Linked DNA regions of Natronosporangium hydrolyticum. The protein of the gene in region 1 binds, or shares a complex with, the protein of each later gene. Links are inferred from orthologs where the notes say so. Each region holds a gene or a part of one and is shown on either strand. Other genes may lie near its edges.

The links.
Region 2: the proteins of secY (region 1) and secA are in contact, whole or in part, in a crystal structure (PDB 3DIN), measured with the Thermotoga maritima proteins. The link is inferred for Natronosporangium hydrolyticum from one-to-one orthologs. Residues at the interface, in WP_004081795.1 of Thermotoga maritima: Glu108, Gly109, Glu110, Glu111, Ala236, Glu237, Arg238, Arg239, Ile240, Thr241, Ile242, Gln243, Tyr244, Ala245, Arg246, Arg247, Val248, Thr249, Gly250, Arg251, Arg252, Val253, Tyr254, Gly256, Ala257, Ser258, Thr259, Tyr260, Leu261, Pro262; in WP_004082002.1 of Thermotoga maritima: Glu261, Ala262, Arg263, Lys300, Ala301, Arg302, Thr303, Ile304, Ile305, Leu323, Tyr324, Asp325, Pro326, Val329, Ser330, Tyr333, Ile336, Lys340, Phe345, Val349, Glu363, Phe364, Tyr374, Ser375, Gly376, Gly377, Glu393, Ile395, Thr482, Ser483.

What each region holds. Positions count from the first base shown.
Region 1 is NZ_CP070499.1:880,269-887,303, forward strand. Bases 2,533-5,497 are described here. They hold secY (preprotein translocase subunit SecY), read left to right. Parts: upstream 2,533-3,327; coding sequence 3,328-4,668; downstream 4,669-5,497. Other genes in these bases: rpmD (50S ribosomal protein L30), read left to right, coding at 2,583-2,765; rplO (50S ribosomal protein L15), read left to right, coding at 2,768-3,232; JQS43_RS04080 (adenylate kinase), read left to right, coding at 4,726-5,379; map (type I methionyl aminopeptidase), read left to right, coding at 5,391-5,497. Outside these bases: rplE (50S ribosomal protein L5), read left to right, coding at 1-188; JQS43_RS04040 (type Z 30S ribosomal protein S14), read left to right, coding at 194-379; rpsH (30S ribosomal protein S8), read left to right, coding at 452-859; rplF (50S ribosomal protein L6), read left to right, coding at 872-1,414; rplR (50S ribosomal protein L18), read left to right, coding at 1,411-1,806; more of map, read left to right, coding at 5,498-6,254; JQS43_RS04090 (DUF1707 SHOCT-like domain-containing protein), read left to right, coding at 6,549-7,004. UniProt on the Escherichia coli protein: The central subunit of the protein translocation channel SecYEG. Consists of two halves formed by TMs 1-5 and 6-10.
Region 2 is NZ_CP070499.1:4,543,850-4,551,438, forward strand. What follows is about bases 2,227-5,745. They hold secA (preprotein translocase subunit SecA), read right to left. Parts: upstream 5,424-5,745; coding sequence 2,427-5,423; downstream 2,227-2,426. Other genes in these bases: JQS43_RS20490 (Rv3235 family protein), read left to right, coding at 2,227-2,397; hpf (ribosome hibernation-promoting factor, HPF/YfiA family), read right to left, coding at 5,505-5,745. In the rest of the region: JQS43_RS20480 (hypothetical protein), read left to right, coding at 167-1,234; JQS43_RS20485 (DUF6912 family protein), read right to left, coding at 1,207-1,683; more of JQS43_RS20490, read left to right, coding at 1,810-2,226; more of hpf, read right to left, coding at 5,746-6,167; JQS43_RS20505 (ComF family protein), read right to left, coding at 6,361-7,143; JQS43_RS20510 (LpqB family beta-propeller domain-containing protein), read right to left, coding at 7,182-7,589. UniProt on the Escherichia coli protein: Required for protein export, interacts with the SecYEG preprotein conducting channel.

The DNA.
Region 1 (7,035 bases):
GGCGGAAGCTGGACGGCAGCGGCAACTACACCTTCGGTCTGACCGAGCAGTCGGTGTTCCACGAGATCGATCAGGATAAGATCGATCAGGTGCGGGGGATGGACATCACCCTGGTCACCAGCGCCACCACCGACGACGAGGGTCGGGCACTGCTCAAGCTGCTTGGCTTCCCGTTCAAGGAGAACTGACAGAGATGGCGAAGAAAGCACTGGTCAACAAGGCCAACGCGAAGCCGAAGTTCGCGGTCCGGGCCTACACGCGCTGCCAGAGGTGCGGTCGCCCCAAGGCGGTCTACCGCAAGTTCGGCCTGTGCCGGATCTGTATCCGGAGCATGGCCCACCGCGGTGAGCTGCCCGGGGTGTCCAAGGCTTCCTGGTAACCATCGATCTTCGCTGCAGGCCCCACCGGTGGCACCGGCGGGGAACCGGAGCGAGAAAGGCAGAATCCACTCATGACCATGACCGACCCGATCGCAGACATGCTGACGCGTCTGCGTAACGGCAACCAGGCGTACCACGATCAGGTGATCATGCCCTACTCGAAGCTCAAGGCGAACATCGCCGAGGTGCTGAAGTCAGAGGGCTATGTCGCCTCGTGGCAGGTCCAGGAGCCGCAAGATGGCCAGGTCAGCCGGCAGCTGGTGCTAGAGCTGAAGTATGGCCAGCACCGCGAGCGCAGCCTGGCGGGCCTGCGTCGGGTCTCCAAGCCGGGCCTTCGGGTGTACGCCAAGTCGGGGGAGCTGCCCCGGGTGCTCGGGGGCCTCGGGGTCGCCATCATCTCGACATCCCAGGGGCTGCTGACCGACCGGCAGGCCCGTAAGCGCGGGGTGGGCGGGGAAGTCCTCGCCTACGTCTGGTGAGGAGGAGCCGCTGTGTCGCGTATCGGACGTAGGTCGATCCCGGTGCCCGCCGGGGTCGAGGTCACCATTGATGACCGGACCGTGCAAGTGAAGGGCCCGAAGGGCGAGCTGTCCCACACCGTCGCCGAGAGCATCTCGGTCGACCGGGCGGAGGACGGCACGCTGGCGGTGACCCGCGCCACCGACGAGCGTAAGGCCAGGGAACTCCATGGCCTGTCGCGGACGTTGGTAGCTAACATGATCGTGGGCGTCACCGACGGTTACCGGAAGACGTTGGAGATCAACGGCACCGGTTACCGGGTGACCGCCAAAGGCAAAGACCTCGAGTTCGCCCTTGGCTTCTCGCACCCAGTGGTGGTCACACCGCCGGAGGGGATCGAGTTCACCGTGGAGCGGCCGACCCTGTTCCACGTCGCCGGCATCGACAAGCAGCTGGTGGGTGAGGTCGCAGCCAACATCCGCAAGCTCCGGCCGCCGGAGCCGTACAAGGGCAAGGGCGTGAAGTACGCCGACGAGGTGATTCGGCGCAAGGCCGGGAAGGCAGGTAAGAAGTGAGCGCCACGCTGTTGAAGCGGCGCGGCAGCGCCGGGGTCGCCGGGCAGCGTTCGGTGGCTCGCGCTCGGCGGCACTTCCGGGGCCGCAAGCAGATCACCGGGACCCCAAGCCGCCCGCGGCTGGTGGTCACCCGCTCGCTGCGGCACATCGTCGCGCAGGTCGTCGACGACACCAAGGGCCACACGATCGCCTCCGCCTCGACCATGGATCCGTCGCTGCGGGGGACCTCCGGGTCCAAGAGCGAGCTGGCCACCAAGGTGGGCACGTTGCTTGCGGAGCGGGCGACCGAGGCCGGAATCACCGAGGTGATCTTCGACCGCGGCGGCAACACCTACGCCGGCCGCATCGCCGCACTCGCCGATGCCGCCCGCGCTGGCGGGCTGAGGTTCTAGGCGTGGGCACCGGGTTCCAGACGTTCGAGACACGGGTTTGAGGAAGGTACGACTAATGGCAGGTCCGCAGCGCGGCACGGGCGGCTCGGCGACCAGCGAGGGTGGCCGGGACGGTCGCCGGGAGGGCCGCCGCGATCGCCGGGACGGCGGCCGGGGCGCCCCCGCCGAGAAGAGCACTCACCTGGAGCGGGTGGTCACCATCAACCGGGTGGCCAAGGTCCACCAGGGTGGTCGCCGGTTCAGCTTCACCGCCCTGGTGGTGGTAGGCGACGGCGACGGGACGGTCGGCGTCGGCTACGGCAAGGCCAAGGAGGTCCCGGCGGCGATCGCCAAGGGGGTCGAGGAGGCGAAGAAGCACTTCTTCAAGGTCCCCCGGATCGCCGGTACCATCCCGCACCCGGTGCAGGGTGAGGAGGCGGCCGGGGTGGTTCTGCTGAAGCCCGCCAGCGGTGGTACCGGTGTGATCGCCGGTGGCCCGGTCCGCGCGGTGCTGGAGTGTGCCGGCATCCACGACGTGCTCTCGAAGAGCCTCGGCTCCTCGAACCCGATCAACATTGTGCACGCCACGGTCGCGGCGCTGCGGCAGCTGGAGCCGCCGGAGGCGGTTGCGGCGCGGCGGGGCCTGCCGGTCGAGGAGGTGGCGCCGGCGGCGATGCTGGCTGCGCAGGCTGCGGCCCAGCCACAGACCGGCGGCCAGTCAGACGCGTCCGGCGGCGGCCGTCAGGGCAACAACTCGTCCGTGAACACAGCGGTCTGAGCGCAGGGAGAGACTGACGATGGCGCGGCTGAAGGTGACCCAGGTGCGGTCCGCGATCGGGCGTAAGCCCAACCAGCGGGAGACGTTGCGCAGCCTGGGGCTGAAGCACATCAACCATGAGGTGGTTAAGGAAGACCGCCCGGAGATCCGAGGGATGATCTTCACGGTCAGTCACCTCGTGCAGGTCGAGGAGGTGGAGTAGGGATGACGATCAAGGTGCATCACCTACGGCCGGCGCCCGGTGCCAAGACCGACAAGATCCGGGTCGGTCGGGGCGAGGGCTCGAAGGGTAAGACCGCCGGTCGGGGCACCAAGGGCTCGAAGGCCCGGAAGCAGGTGCCGGCCAGCTTCGAGGGCGGCCAGACCCCGATTCACATGCGGCTACCCAAGATGAAGGGGTTCCGCAACCGGTTCAAAATCAGCTATCAGGTGGTAAACCTGGACAAGCTGGCGGAGCTGTTCCCGTCCGGCGGCACGGTGGGGCCGGACGAGTTGGTACAGGCCGGGGCGGTTCGGAAGAACCAGCCGGTCAAGGTACTTGGGGACGGGGACCTCAACGGGGTGAAGATCGAGGTCACGGCGCACGCGTTCAGCGGCGCCGCCCGCGAGAAGATCACCGCTGCGGGGGGGAGCACGACACTGGTCGGCCGTGGGGGCGGCTCGGACTAAGTGGGTGAGGGTGTACTCATCCGAACTAACTGTTAGCATCCGTCCAGACGCCCCCTCGCCCTAGCCTGGGCGGGCCTCGCGCAGGAGGAAGAAGCTTGCTCTCGGCCTTTATCAACGCGTTCCGTACGCCCGACCTGCGCAAGAAGATCCTGTTCACGATCTTCATCGTGGGTATCTACCGACTGGGTGCCAACGTGCCCAGTCCGGGCGTCTCGTATGACCGGGTGCAATCCTGCGTGGAGGCTGCGGAGGCGCAGGAAGAGGGGGGGATGGGTGTCTTCACCCTCCTCAATCTCTTCTCAGGTGGTGCGCTGCTCCAGCTGTCGGTCTTTGCGCTGGGCATCATGCCCTACATCACGGCATCGATCATCATGCAGCTGTTGCGGGTGGTCATCCCGAGGTTGGAGATGCTCCAGAAAGAGGGGCAGTCCGGCCAGGCCAAGATCACACAGTACACGCGCTATCTGACCCTCGGGCTGGCGGTGCTGCAGTCCTCGGCGTTCGTCGCATTGGCGCAGTCGGGACAGTTGTTCGGTAACGTCACCTGTCCCGACGTCATCCCCGGCCAGATCGACACCGGCATCTCCGACTGGATCGTGGTGAGCACCCTGGTGATCACCATGACCGCCGGCACCGGTGTGATCATGTGGCTGGGTGAGCTGATCACCGACCGGGGGATCGGCAACGGGATGTCGACGCTGATCTTCGTCTCGATCGCCGCTCAGCTCCCCACCGAGGGTTGGCGGATCCAGCAGACCCAGGGCCCGGGGCCGTTCATCGCGTTGCTCGGGGTCGCGGTCCTGATCATCACCGCGGTCGTCTTCATGGAGCTCGGCCAGCGCCGGATTCCGGTGCAGTACGCCAAGCGCATGATCGGTCGCCGGATGTATGGCAACACCTCGACGTACATCCCGCTGAAGATCAACCAGGCGGGTGTCATCCCGGTCATCTTCGCGTCGTCGATCCTCTACCTGCCGCAGCTCGGCCTGCAGTTCGCGGAGTCGGAAGACCCGGGCCCGGTGTACCGCTGGGTGGAGCAGAACATCGCGCTGCCGACCAGCCCGATCTACATCGTCACGTACGTCTTGATGATCATCTTCTTCACCTACTTCTACGTCTCGATCACGTTCAACCCGAACGACGTGGCAGACAACATGAAGAAGTACGGCGGGTTCGTGCCGGGCATCCGACCCGGGAAACCGACCGCAGAGTACCTGGACTTCGTGCTCTCCCGGATCACCCTCGCCGGCTCGCTGTACCTAGCGGCGGTGGCGGTGCTACCAAACTTCTTCTTCATCTACCTGGACAGCGATCAGTTCATCAACTTCCCGTTCGGTGGGACAGCAGTGCTGATCATGGTCGGCGTGGGTCTGGAGTCGGTGAAGCAGATCGAGAGCCAGCTCATGCAGCGGAACTACGAAGGGTTCTTGCGCTAACGATGGTGGGGCAACGGGCGTACCGTTGTTTGATCATCCGAGCAGCTGGGAGGGCGCGTGAGACTCGTACTGGTCGGGCCTCCTGGGGCGGGTAAAGGGACGCAGGCGGAGTTCATCGCCGCGCACTTGGCCGTCCCGAAGATCTCGACCGGCGACATCTTCCGCGACAACGTGGCACGCGGTACTGAACTCGGAGTTCAGGCTCGCAGCTACATGGACGCCGGGCAGCTGGTGCCGGACGAGGTAACCATCAATATGGTCCGAGACCGGCTAGCCGAGCCCGACGCTGGTGACGGGTTTCTGCTCGACGGGTTTCCCCGCACCGTGCCGCAGGCCTCAGCCCTCGACAAGCTGGTGGCCGATCTGGGCGCCGGGCTGGAAGTGGTACTGGAGCTCGTCGTGGACGACGACGAGGTGATCCGGCGCCTCTCCGGCCGGCGTACCTGCCGCGGCTGCGGCAAGATCTGGCATGTCGAGTTCGACCCACCGGTTCGGGAGGGTAGCTGCGACCGCTGCGGTGGCCAGCTCTTCCAACGAGACGACGACAAGGCGGAGACGGTCGCGGAGCGGCTGCGGGTCTACGCTCGCGACACGGCGCCGCTGGTCGACTACTACGGTGCGCAGGGCAGGCTGGTCGGGATCGACGCCACCGGGCCGGTTGAGGATGTGACCTTGCGAGCGATCGACGCGCTGCGGTCGTACGGCGGCTAGTCGGGGTCCTGGTGTTCAGACTTCGTGAGCGTCCGCTCGACATCGAGTACAAGACGCCTGAACAGATCGCCTCGATGCGGGCCGCCGGCCTGGTCGTCGCGGACGCGTTGGCGGCCACCCGGGCGGCGGTGGCGCCCGGGGTGTCTACCGCCGAGTTGGACGCGGTCGCCGAGCAGACAATCCGGGATGCCGGCGCGGTGCCCTCTTTTCAGGGTTACTACGGGTTCCCGGCGTCGATCTGCGCGTCGGTCAACGCCGAGGTGGTGCATGGGATCCCCAGCCCGGACACGGTGCTCCGGGAGGGCGACGTCATCTCGATCGACTGCGGGGCGATCGTGTCGGGCTGGCACGGCGACGCCGCGATCACCGTCCCGGTGGGCGAGGTGGACCCGGCGCTGCTGCGGCTGGCGGAGGTGGCCGAGGAGGCGATGTGGGCGGGCATAGCCGCGGCCGCACGCGCGGTCCGCGCCGGCTCGGGCCGGCTCACCGACATCTCCCACACCGTCGAACGGGAGGTCCGTCGGCGACGCCCGAGCCGATGGCGCCGGTACGGCATCGTCACCGGCTACGGCGGCCATGGGATCGGTACCGAGATGCATCAGGATCCGCACCTGCTCAATTACGGCCGGCCCGGCCGTGGGCCCGGCCTGGTGCCGGGCCTGGTGTTGGCGATCGAGCCGATGCTGACGATGGGCCGCCCGCGTACCGCCGAACTCGACGACGGTTGGACGGTAGTGACCGTGGACGGCTCCTCGGCTGTGCACGTGGAGCACACGTTCGCGCTGCTCGAGGACGGGGCATGGGTGCTCACGGCAGCCGACGGTGGTGCCGCGAGACTGGGTTCGCTGCTGGCGACGCTGCCCACGGAGCGTTGACCCGCAGCTGTCCACCTAGATCGGGTCTCATTCGGCTTGGTGGGGTGAGTGGTGCCTGATTTGCCGTAGACAACCTGATTGTCGTCCCAGTTGATCACCACTCGCCCCACCAAGCGGGCCGATGAGCTGAGGGCACCCGAGCGTTGAGGGCACCCGAGTGCAAGGTCCAGCTCGGTCTCGCCGCGGCGGCAGCGATGGCGTAGAGGTGCGCAGAGCAAAGGCTCAAGCAGCGGGGCTGGTCAGCGGGTGCCGGGTGGCGGGCGAGATCTCCGGACACGTGGCATGCTTACTAGCGTGAATGGTGGCACGGGCCGGGAGCAGATGCGGGCCGCCGACGTCGACCGGGAGCGGTTCGCCGCCCGGGTGCGGCAGGCGTTGGACGAGGGCCGGTTGACCCTCGACGAACTCGACGAGCGGCTCCGGCATATCTACGCGGCGAAGACCTTCGGCGACCTGCATCAGGTGGTGGCGGATCTCCCCGCGGTGGCGCCGACCGAGCGTTCAGAGGTGGCCCCGTCGCCGTCACAGGTGCCCCCCTCGCGGATCGAGGAGAACCCAAAACTCCCGGGCTGGCTGTCGCTGTCGTGGCGGCTGTGGCTGGTCGCGGTCGCGGTCAACCTGGTGATCTGGTTCCTGGTCAGCCTCGGCTCCGGCAACCTGGTCTACTTCTGGCCGATGTGGGTCGCAGGGCCGTGGGCAGCGGCCAATATCGGGTTGACCGTCATCTTTCCCCCGCGCCGGCGGCAGTAGCCGGCCCCGGCCGGCGGAGTGGGATGGGGGC
Region 2 (7,589 bases), 3.7 Mb from region 1 along the record:
TCAGGGTCGAACCCTGTTCGTATCCTTTCATGTGGGCGGTACCGGCGACCAACCCCGCCGGCATCACCCGACCCAGCGCACCACTGCCGCCCGGCCACACCGCAGCGGGTCGGACCCACGACGTAGTCTGGGGGCCGGCCCGCTGGCGGACCTCGAGGGACCCACCATGACAGATGAGCAGACCTCGGCGCGCGACGTGCCGGCCGACGCGGCCGACGATGCTGTGCCGGCGGCCTCAGCCGCCGGCGACCAACCCGCGCCAGCTCCAGCCGCCGGCGACCAACCCGCGCCGGTCACCGTTTCCGGCGGCCAACCCACACCAGTGGCCCCGGCCGCCGGTGTGCTGGCGGTGCTGGCGCTCGCCTGGCTGCTGGCGATGCTCTCGTCGGCGCGGCAGGCGATCGGCGACTCTCCCGATGCCGACCCGCTCACCGTCACCCGGGCCGCCCTGGAGCTACCACAGGTGATTTCGGCGAGCCTGATCGCCGGCATCGCCGTCGGGCTGACCGCAGTCAACCTGCTGAGCCGGCTCGCCGGCGCCGCCGCCCGGCGCCGCCTGCCCCGGTTCGGCACCGGCGCCGGAGCCGGCCTGCTGACCGGCGTCGCCGTCGCCACCCCGATCCTGCTGGGGTACGACGGCCTGCCCTCGATCCTGGTACTCAGCGGCGCGGTCGCCGCCGCCGCCATGCTCGGTGGCCTGCTAGCCGGGGTACGAGAAGGGGCGGTCGTCGCCGCCGGCGCGGTCGGGGCGCTGGTCGTCTTCGTCGTCGGGCTCCTGGAACGGATCTTCGAGGGGGACCTCCGCAGCTTTTTCGGCGCCGGTGAGACCGCCGAGTCGGTGATCGCCGCGAGCGGTTGGGCGTCGCTGACCGCCTCCCTCGCCGCGGGCGTGGCCGCGGGCGCGGTCGGATATGTCTACCTGCGGCGGGTCGGCGGCCCCAACCTGCGTTGGCCCGCGTTCCTGGTCGCCGGTGCGCTGCCCGGGCTACTGATCCTGATCGCGGAGGCGGTGACCCGGATCGCCGGCACCCGCCTGTTCCAGCTGGTCAGCGCCGCCAGCGCGGACGACCAGGCGGTCTTGAACTACTTCAACGCGGCCCGATTCAACCGCGCGCTGATCGTGCTGGTGGTCGGTGCGGTGGTCGCCACCGTGCTGATCGGGCGCACCCTGCGCGCAGCTGACCCGGCGTCGAGTGAAGACGACGGTCAACCCGCCTCCGCCGGCACCAACTGATCAAGTTCGGAGACGTCGTACCACTCCAGCTCCTCATCGAGTTCGGTCCCGGACGGGTCGGCTGCGTCGAGCGCCGCGGCCACCGCGGGCTCGGCGGCCACCCCGTCGACATGGATCGCCGCGACCCTGGTCAACGGCACCGGCCCGGCCAGGTTGACCGTCGCCACATCCGCCGCGGCCGCGCCGGCAACCTGCGCCGCAGGGAGGTCCACCGCGATCACCACTCGACGGGGTGCCGTGTGCCCGCCCCGCAACAGCGCCAACGAGGCGTCCGCGGCCCGGCAGAACGCCTCGTACTCCAGCGTCTCGTCGTCTTCGCCGGGGGCTTCCGCCCGCAGCCCGGCGGTGACCGCGTACGCCGCCCCGGGGGGCAGTTCCCGCTGCCGACGCAGCGTCGCGAGGACGGCGAAGGTACCCGGTAGGTAGGCACGGATCGGGGGACCGGTCATGGCCCCAGTAGATCACGAGCGGCGGCGACGACCGGCCGTCGCTCGACCTAGATCGAATAGTTGACATCGGTCGCTATTGTCGGCAGCCACGACGCACTGCGACGAAATGGCCACCGGGAGGGCAGCATGCGACCGACCCTGGCGACACCGCCACAGCTCCGACTGCGCGCCGCCCCCACCTACGATCCGCCCTTCGACGATCAGGCGACCACCGACTGGCGCAGCGCCGGGGCTTCGCAGCCGATGCTCGCCGCCCCCCAACCGCTGGCGCCGGCGGGCACCAGCGGTCCGGCCGGCGCCAGCGGCGGCTCGGCTGATCGGCGGTCTCCCACCGCGGCCGCGCCTGCCACGACCGCCGCGGCGGTCCGCTTCGTCAACACCTGCCTGGAGATTCTCAACGGCTACCGGGCGGTCAACCACCTGCGGGCGGTGACCCATCCGCTCGCCGCCCCCGAGGTGATCGCGGCGATGACTCAGGCGGTACGCCGGCTGCGGCGAACGGTGTCTCCGCAGCGCGCCAGCCCTCGCCGGGAAAGCCTGGTGAAGGTCCGGCAGATGCGCACCTGCGAGCCCCGCCCCGGCGTCGCCGAGTTAGCGGTCGTGGTGGGTGCCCGGGTCGGGCCGCAGGCGCGGGACGAACGGTCCTGGGCGCTCGCCTTTCGGCTGGAGCAGACCCAGGACCGTTGGTTGTGCACCGCAGCGCAGCTGCTGTGACCCGGTGCAGCGCAGCTGCTGTGACCCGGTCAGGCGCCCCCGGCGGGAGCACCGTGGCAGCGCTTGTACTTCTTGCCGGAGCCGCAGGGGCAGGGCGCGTTCCGGGACGGCGCCGACCCGACGGCCTGGCCGGGCGCCTGCTGCCGGGCCGCGCCCGACCGGCCTCCGGACCGGTCGGCGGCCCCGCGGTTGTCGCCGGAGCGGTTCGGCTGCTGCGACTCGGCGGCTCGGCCGGCGGTAGCCGCCCCGATCGCCGGACCCGCGCCGACCTGCGGCCCGCGGCCGAGGCCGAGCGCCGGGGCGGCGGGACGGTCGGACTCCCGCTCGGTGGTGACCCCGCCGGAGCCGGCTTCGCCATCGACCGTCGGCGCGGAATACTGAAGGTTCTGTGGCTGCGCCTGCGCCGGCCGCAGCCCGCGGGCACGGACCTCCACCGGGGATTGACCCACCGGCAGCGGCATCGCTGGCTTGGCCGCCGGCTGGGTCGGGGTGGCCGCTGCCTCCGCCTCCGGCTGCTGCACCCGCACCTCCGCGTTGAACAGCAACCGGACGGACTCCTCCTTGATCCCCTCCAGCATGGTCTGGAACATCGCAAAGCCCTCGCGCTGGTACTCCACGACCGGGTTGCGCTGCGCGTACTGCCGCAGCCCGATGCCCTCCTTGAGGTAATCCATCTCGTAGAGGTGCTCGCGCCACTTGCGGTCGATCACGCTGAGCACGACCTGCCGCTCGACCTCGCGGACCGTCGCCTCGCCGAGCTCTTCCTCGCGCCGCTCGTAGGCGGCCATCACATCCGCGAGCAGTCGCGACCGCAGCTGGTCGACCTCCAGGGCGGAACGGTCACCGTCCACCTCTTCGAGCAGCTCGTCGATGGTCAGCCCGACCGGGTACAGCTGTTTGAGCGCACTCCACAGCTGATCGAGGTCCCAGTCCTCGGCGTACCCCTCGTTGGTGGCGCCGCTGATGTAGTCACCGACCACGTCCTCAAGCATGTGCCGGACCTGGTCCCGCAGGTCCTCCCCGTCGAGCACCCGCTTACGCTCGGCGTAGACCACCTGGCGCTGCTGATTGAGCACCTCGTCGTACTTGAGGACGTTCTTCCGGATCTCGGCGTTCTGGCCTTCGATCTGGGTCTGCGCGCTCTTGATCTGCCGGGAGACCATCTTCGACTCGATCGGCACATCGTCGGGGATGTTGAGGCGCTCCATCACCGACTCGACCGCGCTGGCCCGGAAGCGGCGCATCAGATCGTCCTGTAGCGACAGGTAGAACCGCGACTCACCCGGGTCACCCTGCCGCCCGGCCCGGCCACGCAGCTGGTTGTCGATCCGCCGGGCGTCGTGTCGCTCAGTGCCCAGGACGTACAGACCACCTGCGGCGACCACCTCCTCGCCCTCGCCGTCACAGACCTGCCGCCACTTGGCGACGCCGGTCTCCAGCGCCTTGGCGTACTCTTCCGGCTGCTCCACCGGGTCGAACCCCTGCTGGCGCAGCTCGGCCGCGGCGAGGTACTCCGGGTTGCCGCCGAGCAGAATGTCGGTGCCTCGCCCGGCCATGTTGGTGGCGACGGTGACCGCGCCCTTACGGCCGGCCTGCGCCACAAACTCGGCTTCTTTGGCGTGGAACTTGGCGTTCAGCACGTTGTGCGGAATGCCCCGCCGCTTGAGCATCGTCGCCAGGATCTCGGACTTGTCGACCGAGGTGGTGCCGACGAGCACCGGCTGGCCCAGCTGGTGGCGCTCGACGATGTCCTCCACCAGCGCCTCGAACTTGGCCTTCTCGGTCTTGTAGATCACATCGGCTTTGTCCAGCCGGACCATCGGCAGGTGGGTCGGGATGGTGATGACCCCGACGTCGTAGACCTTGTTGAACTCGCTCGCCTCGGTCTGGGCGGTACCGGTCATGCCGGCGAGCTTGTCGTAGAGCCGGAAGTAGTTCTGGAGCGTGATCGTAGCGAGGGTCTGGTTCTCCTGCTTGATCTTGACGCCCTCTTTGGCCTCGATCGCCTGGTGCATCCCCTCGCTGAACCGCCTCCCGGCGAGCACCCGGCCGGTGAACTCGTCGACGATCAGGACCTCACCGTCACTGTTGACGATGTACTCCTTGTCTTTGCGGTACAGCTCCTTAGCCTTGATGGCGTTGTTGAGATAGCCGACCAACGGTGTGTTGACCGGCTCGTAAAGGTTCTCGATGCCGAGCCGGTCCTCCACCTTGGCGACCCCGCGCTCGGTGATCGCGACCGTCCGCTTCGCCTCGTCCACCTCGTAGTCGCCGCCGCCCTCGGTGCCCCGCTGCATCCGCGCCACGATCTGCGCGAACTCCGGGTACCACCGCTGGGAGTGCTCCGCCGGACCCGAGATGATCAGCGGCGTCCGGGCCTCGTCGATCAGGATCGAGTCGACCTCGTCGACGATCGCGAAGAAGTGTCCGCGCTGGACCAGCTGGCCGGCCGACATCGCCATGTTGTCACGCAGATAGTCGAAGCCGAACTCGTTGTTGGTGCCGTAGGTGATGTCGCACTCATAGGCCGCCTTGTGGTCGGCCGAGGTCTGGCCGGGCAGCACCGCGCCCACCGTCAGCCCGAGGAAGCGGTGGACCTGGCCCATCCACTCGGCGTCCCGGCTGGCGAGGTAGTCGTTCACCGTCACCAGATGGACACCCTTGCCGGCGAGCGCGTTCAGGTACGCCGGGAGGACACCGGTGAGGGTCTTACCCTCACCGGTCTTCATCTCCGCGATGTTGCCGTAGTGCAGCGCCGCCCCGCCCATGACCTGGACGTCGTAGGCTCGCTGCCCCAGCACCCGGCGCGCCGCCTCCCGGGCGGTCGCGAACGCCTCCGGCAGCAGGTCGTCCAAGCTCTCGCCGTCGGCCAGCCGCTCACGATACTGGTCGGTCAGCGCCTGCAGCTCGGCGTCGCTCAGGTCGGTGTAGTCGTCCTCGATCGAGTTGACGGCATCGGCGACCTTCTTGAGCCGACGAACCTGCCGCCCCTCACCAGCATTGAGGATCTTTTCAAGTATGGGCACGGGTCTTCAGCGCTCCCCTAGACGGTCTGAGCAACCATCGTAGGCGGAACCTCCGCCCGTCCGCACCCCGGTCGCGGTGAGTTACTCCGTCGGTTCAGCGAGACTCATCACGCCATAGTCATAAGCATGCCGGCGGTAGACCACGCTGGCCCGGCCGGACTCCTTATCCAGGAACAGATAGAAGTCGTGCCCCAGCAGCTCCATCTGGAACAGGGCGTCGTCGATCGTCATCGGGACGGCGGAGTGCTCCTTCTCCCGGACGATGTGCCACGGCTGGTCATCGGCCTCCGCCGCGGCGACTGCGGCCTCGACCGCGGAGGCGGCCGACTCCGAGAGACCGGCGACCTCGACCGACGGCGCCGGCTCGAACGCCTTCGTCAGGTCGGTGGGGAGATTGGCGGTCGCTTCGGCCACCGAGGTCGGGGTACGCCCCGGCCCCCGGTGAACCCGGCGTCGGTCAGCTGCCCGCCGGAGCCGGGTATAGAGCTTGTTGACGGCTTCGTCGAGCGCGGAGTAGAAATCCCGCGCCGCGGCCTCAGCCCGCACCACCGGGCCACGTGACCGGCAGGTGATCTCGACTCGCTGGCAGTGGCCCTGCTGCCGGGGGTTCTTCTCGTGCAGCAGCTCAACATCGATGCTGATGATTTTGCGATCGAGCCGGGCCACCTTGTCGATCTTCTCCGCGACATGCTCGCGGTAGTGCTCCGGCACCTCGACGTTGCGGCCTTTGACGACGATATCCACGCCTTACCTCCCCATGCTCCTCGTTACTCCGCAGGCACTGCGGAGGCAGCGGCCAAGCGTTCCTAGAAGTCTGACGCTAGCGCTTGAAGCGCGCCGCGTCACCCCCAGCGGCCGATGGGACTGTCTGCGCATCATGCCCTCAGTGGTACGAGCCGTACGAAGTCACAACAGAATAGTCGAACCCCTGCCGGGTTCACCAACCACGTCGTCCATTCGAGGACACCCCACCCGGCAGCGGATAGCGCCGCTGGGTGGCGGCGAGCACCGCCGCCACCGACACCGGGGTATCCGCCGCCGCCAGCCTGGCGGTCGCGGCAGCCAAGGTGGCGCCGGTGGTGACCACATCATCGAGCAGCACCACCGCCGCCCGGGTACGAGTCAGGTGGCGCTGGAGCCCCGCCGCCGACCAGCGCCGCAGCCGCAGCGTGGCCTGCGCCGTCGCGGCCCGCTGCCGATGGTCCAGGCCCGCCGAATCGGGCCGGGGCAGCGCCCGCAGCGGCCTTGCCACCACCGCCGGCACCCCGGCCCGGCGTAATTCCCGCCCCGCCACACGGGCCAGCCGATACAGGTGGTCGCCGTGCCGGGCCCGCGCCGCAGCCGGCGTATCCGGGATCGGCACCAGCACCACCCCGCCCGCCGCCGGAGCCGAGGCTGAGACCGCCGCCGAAGCCGACTCCCAGGCCGAGGCCGCCGCCGCGACCACAGCGGCGAGCAGCCGGCCCAACGGCCGCGCCAGCCGGTGCCGCCCCCGATCCTTGTACGCCACGAGCAGCTCGCCGAGCACCCCGTCGTAGTCAGCGAGCGCCCAGCACGGCGGGAACCCGCTCGGCGCCGGCTCCGGCCGGGTGGGGCCGGGGACCGCCCCAGCCACCATCGCGACGCACTCCGCGCAGACCCCGTACCGCAGCCCCGACCGGGCCTGCCCGCACCCCGCACAACCGCCCGGCAGCAACAGCTCCACCGCGGCGGCGAACATGCCCACCCGCGGCCCGGCGACTCCCCGGGGCGCCACCGTCACCCCAGGAAGAACGGGGCCCGGGGCGGAGAGTCCGGCTCATCCGGCGCATCCAGCAGATCGACCGGCCGGATCAGGCTCGGCACCCCGGCGAAGGTGTACGCCTGCCCGTTCGCCTCATACATCAACCTCGGCACCGCGGTAGCGTCGGCCGCCGGATGCGCCACCAGCGCGGTGACGGTGGCGTTGCTCAGATCGTGCAACGGCTCCTCGACCGCCCCATCGGCGCTCAACCGGTGCAGCCCCACCCGGCCGTCGGTCTCCCCCGCCACCACCAGTTGATTCTCGTGGGTGAAGGCGACCCCGGCGAGCTGGGTCACGGTCGTCGGCAACCTCCGCGCCGCCTGCACCGTCACCGACTCGGCGTCGACCCGCAGCTGCGCGACGTACAGCTGGTCACCGGCGAC